One region of the Halomonas sp. NCCP-2165 genome, then DNA from elsewhere that is predicted to be linked to it. Evidence: predicted binding sites of a transcription regulator. Region 1 holds the regulator's gene; the other holds the start of a gene.

What was found. Region 1 encodes FNR, which switches genes on or off when oxygen is low (the NO sensors DNR and NnrR bind a similar motif). Its sites were predicted from a motif close to TTGATNTANATCAA; they were not measured.
Region 2: paaF (2,3-dehydroadipyl-CoA hydratase PaaF) is a predicted target of FNR. The motif match lies at 1,234-1,247, and genes of this name have one in related genera.

Annotation. Positions count from the first base shown of each region.
Region 1 covers NZ_BRCY01000021.1:60,142-62,338, reverse strand. The annotation lists gene hemN (oxygen-independent coproporphyrinogen III oxidase) at 1-564, shown strand, start outside; gene fnr (fumarate/nitrate reduction transcriptional regulator Fnr) at 780-1,520, shown strand; gene ttcA (tRNA 2-thiocytidine(32) synthetase TtcA) at 1,628-2,197, opposite strand, start outside.
Region 2 covers NZ_BRCY01000004.1:139,269-141,465, forward strand. The annotation lists gene paaG (2-(1,2-epoxy-1,2-dihydrophenyl)acetyl-CoA isomerase PaaG) at 1-355, opposite strand, end outside; gene paaF (2,3-dehydroadipyl-CoA hydratase PaaF) at 386-1,159, opposite strand; gene paaN (phenylacetic acid degradation protein PaaN) at 1,546-2,197, shown strand, end outside.

The DNA.
Region 1 (2,197 bases):
CTGCAGGACACCATCGAGCGCCTCCAGGACGCCGGCTATGTGCATATCGGCATGGATCATTTCGCCCGCCCCGATGACAGCCTGGCCGTGGCCCAGCGCCGGGGCAGCCTGCAGCGCAATTTCCAGGGCTACTCCAGCCACGCCGACAGCGACCTGGTGGGGCTCGGCGTCTCCGCCATCAGCCGCGTCGACGACGTCTATGCCCAGAACCCTACCGCCCTGGGCGACTACGAGGCGGCCCTGGACGCGGGTCACCTGGCCACCGTCAAGGGACTGCGACTGAGCTTCGATGATCGCCTGCGGCGTCACGCCATCGAGCGCGTGATGTGCGACATGGCCCTGGACTTGGGAGCCCTGGGCGAGGCCTTCGGAGTGGACGCCGAGGCCTACCTGAGCGATGCCCTGGCGCGCCTGGCCCCCGCCCTGGCCGACGGCCTGATCATCCGCCGCGGCCCGCGCCTGGAGGTAACGGCGGCGGGGCGATTGCTGATCCGCCACCTGGCCATGGCCTTCGATGCGCATCTCCCCGGTCAGGGAGGGGGCCGCTATTCCCGGGTGCTGTAAGGCGCCGGCATCATGCCAAAGTGCGATACAGGAAGTGACCAGATAACCGCCGAACGTCAGGCTCGTCTTGCCCGCCGCCCAGGGTGCTCCGATTGGAGGCGCCGACATCATGCCAAAGTGCGATACAGGAAGTGACCAGATAACCGATGAACCCGCTTTGCCCACCGTCCAAGGTTCTCCATAATGAGAGGCGTAGCCTCGCCACGGAGAGACCCATGCCGCATACCGCCCTGGAACGCCGCCGCGCCCGTCTGCAGCAGCCGCACTGTCAGACCTGCAGCCTGGCGTCGCTGTGCCTTCCCCTGGCGCTGCAGCTGGAGGACCTGGATCAGTTCGATGCGATTATTCGCCGCCGCGCGCCCCTCAAGAAGGGCGAGACGCTGTTCCGTCAGGGGGATGCCTTTACCAGCGTCTTCGCGGTCCGCTCCGGCAGCCTCAAGCAGGTCACCAGCGTCGGCGGCGAAGAGCAACTGACCAACTTCTACCTGCCCAGCGAGCTGGTGGGCCTGGACGGTATCGACGAATCCAGCTATCCGGGCAGCATGGTGGCCCTGGAGACCACCACGGTGTGCGAGATCCCCTTCGACCGCCTCAACAGCCTGGCCGAGGACCTGCCGGAATTGCGTCTTCAGCTCTACCGCAGCATGAGCAAGGAGATGCGCGACGATCGCCGCATGATCCGCCTGCTCTCCCGCAAGACCGCCGACGAGCGCCTGGCCAGCTTCCTCACCGGCCTCTCCGAGCGCTTCCGCCGCCGTGGCTATTCCGCCTACAGCTTCCGTCTCTCCATGTCCCGGGCCGATATCGGCAACCACCTGGGCCTGGCGGTGGAGACGGTGAGCCGCATCCTGGGGCGCTTCCAGAGCCAGGGCCTGGTGGCGGTTTCCGGGCGAGAGGTCAATATCCTCGACCTCGACACCCTGGCCCAGCTCGCCGAAGGGGAAGGCTGCCTCTAACTCACGGATGCGCGAGCGGGATAGCCCCCAAACGACATCGCCCCCATGGCAAGGCCATGGGGGCGATGTTTCTTCCAGCCTCGAACGCCGGATGCGGCCCGTGGGGGCTACAGCTCCTGAAAGAGGTCGATGCGGTCGGCCTGCATCCTGGCCTGCTTCGCCTCCAGGCCGGCGAAGTCGAAGAGTTCCCGGTCGGCCAGCTGGGAGGGCGCCACATTGGTGACCGCCTTGAACATGTTCTCCAGGCGTCCCGGGTGCTTGGCCTCCCATTCGGCGAGCATCTCCTTGACCACCTGGCGCTGCAGGTTGGGCTGGGAGCCGCAGAGGTTGCAGGGAATGATGGGAAACTCCATCAGCCGCGAGAACTCGGCGATATCCGCCTCCCGGCAGTAGGCCAGGGGGCGGATGACGATATTCTTGCCGTCGTCGGAGAGCAGCTTGGGGGGCATCGCCTTGAGGCTGCCGCCGAAGAACATATTGAGGAAGAGGGTCTCGAGGATATCCTCGCGGTGGTGACCCAGGGCGATCTTGGTGGCGCCGATCTCCTCGGCGAAACCGTAGAGGGAACCGCGCCGCAGCCGCGAGCAGAGCGCACAGGTGGTCTTACCCTCGGGGGTCTTCTCCTTGACCACCGAGTAGGTGTCCTTCTCGAGGATATGGTAGTCGACGCCCAACTG
Region 2 (2,197 bases), on a different contig from region 1:
CGATATTGGCGCCGGCACCCGCGGCCACGCCGTTCACCGCGCAGACGGTGGGGAAGGGCAGGTCGCGCAGGGTGCGCAGCATGGGGTTGTAGCGCTTCTCCAGGGACTCGCCCAGGTCCGGCGCCTCGGCGCCGGGAGCCACGTTGCGGTCGGAGAGGTCCTGGCCGGCGCAGAAGCCGCGACCGTTGCCGGTCAGCAGCAGCACCCGCACGCTCTTGTCCTGACGCACCGCCTTGAGGGCCTCGCGCATGGCGGCGTGCATCTCGCCGTTGAAGCTATTGAGGCTGTCGGGGCGGTTGAGGGTAATGCGGGCGATGCCGGCTTCCACGCAGTAGTGCAAGGGCTGATCGGTCATGGCGCTGTCCTTCTGTCGTCAAAGGGGGCGTTAGCGTCCGGTGAATTGGGCGCGGCGTTTTTCCTGGAAGGCCTGGATACCCTCCTGGCGATCGGCGGTGCCGGCCAGCACGGTAAAGGCGTGACGCTCGAAGCGCAGGCCGGTGGCCAGGTCGGTGTCCAGGGCCTTGTGCAGGGCCTCCTTGGCCAGGCGTACCGCCAGGGGCGCCTTCTCGGCGATGCGCTCGGCGATGGCGGTGGCACGCTCCACGGTCAGCTCCGGCTGGGTGATCTCGCTGATCAGCCCCGCCTCCAGGGCGCGGCGGGCGGAGATCGGCTCGCCGGTCAATACCATCTGGGTGGCCAGGGCCTGGCCCACCGCCCGCACCAGGCGCTGGGTGCCGCCGGCACCGGGCATGATGCCCAGGTTGATCTCCGGCTGGCCGAACTTGGCGTCCTCGCCGGCGATACGGATATCCGCATGCATGGCCAGTTCGCAGCCGCCGCCCAGGGTGAAGCCGTTGATGGCGGCGACGATGGGCTTGGAGAAACGCGCGATGGCGGCCCAGTGACGCTGACGGGGGTCGTCGAGCATGCCCACCAGATCGCGCTCGGCCATCTCGTTGATATCGGCGCCGGCGGCGAAGGCACGACGGCTGCCGGTCAGCACCAGGGCGCGAATGGCGTCATCTTGGTCGGCGTCGGCCAGGACCTCGGCCAGCTCGCCCAGCAGGGCGGTGTTCAGGGCGTTGAGCGCCTCGGGGCGGTGCAGGGTGATACGCAGGACGCCGCGGTGGGGGCCTTCGAGTTGCAGCAGGTTCGGCATGGTTCCTCGATTCGGCTCGGGTGCCGTGAAAGCGATACATAATGAGAGGTGATAGCCACGAGTATAGGAATTTTTTGATACGCATCAATGATAAGATCCTGTGATCTGTGTATCGTATTTCCGGTGTCATGGGGTAAAATCCCTGAAAAAACAGCACCTTGATATCGCCCTCGTCGCTGGGTTTTCGGCCCTTATACCATGGTCGAAGGGGGCGCTTGCGTAGGGCGTCATGTCGGTAAAAGCCTGGAAAAACAGGCGTATGTAATTCGTGAGCGGGGAGCGGTGAGGGACCGCCTGGTCCCGTGGCGATTGATGTTTCGTTACGCTATGGATAGTCTTTGGGTATATCGCGTATCAAAATATCCTCCCTGAGTCAGGAGTCCCCCATGACCCAGCAAGCCCAGCAGTTCTTCGAGCGCCACCGCGACACCCTCGAGGGCGCCGTCCAGGCCATCCATTCCCGCGAGTTCTGGACCCCCTATCCCGAGAGCCTCAAGAAGTACGACGAGGACGCCGTCAAGGGGGCCCCGGCCGCCTTCGAGGCGCTGTGCAAGCAGCACTTCTCCCTGGTCAGCCCCGGCGCCTCCGAGCGGGTCGGCGCCGAGGTCTCCCCCTACGGCTTCGAGCTGGGCATCACCTATGATCAGCCCGAGACCGCGGCCCTGATCGATGCCATGCAGGCGGCCCTGCCCGCCTGGCGCGATGCCGGTGCCCGGGCGCGGGTCGGCGTCTGCCTGGAGATCCTGGCGCGCCTCAATGCCCAGAGCCCGCTGATCGGCCAGGCGGTGATGCACACCAGCGGCCAGGCGCCGATGATGGCCTTCCAGGCCGGCGCCCCCCACGCCCAGGACCGGGGCCTGGAAGCCGTCACCTATGCCTGGCAGGCCATGGCCCAGGTGCCGGAGACCGCCCAGTGGGTCAAGCCCCAGGGCAAGCACGACCCCCTGGTGATGAACAAGCGCTTCCATATCGTGCCCCGGGGCATCTCCCTGGTGGTGGCCTGCTCCACCTTCCCCACCTGGAACACCTACCCGGGCC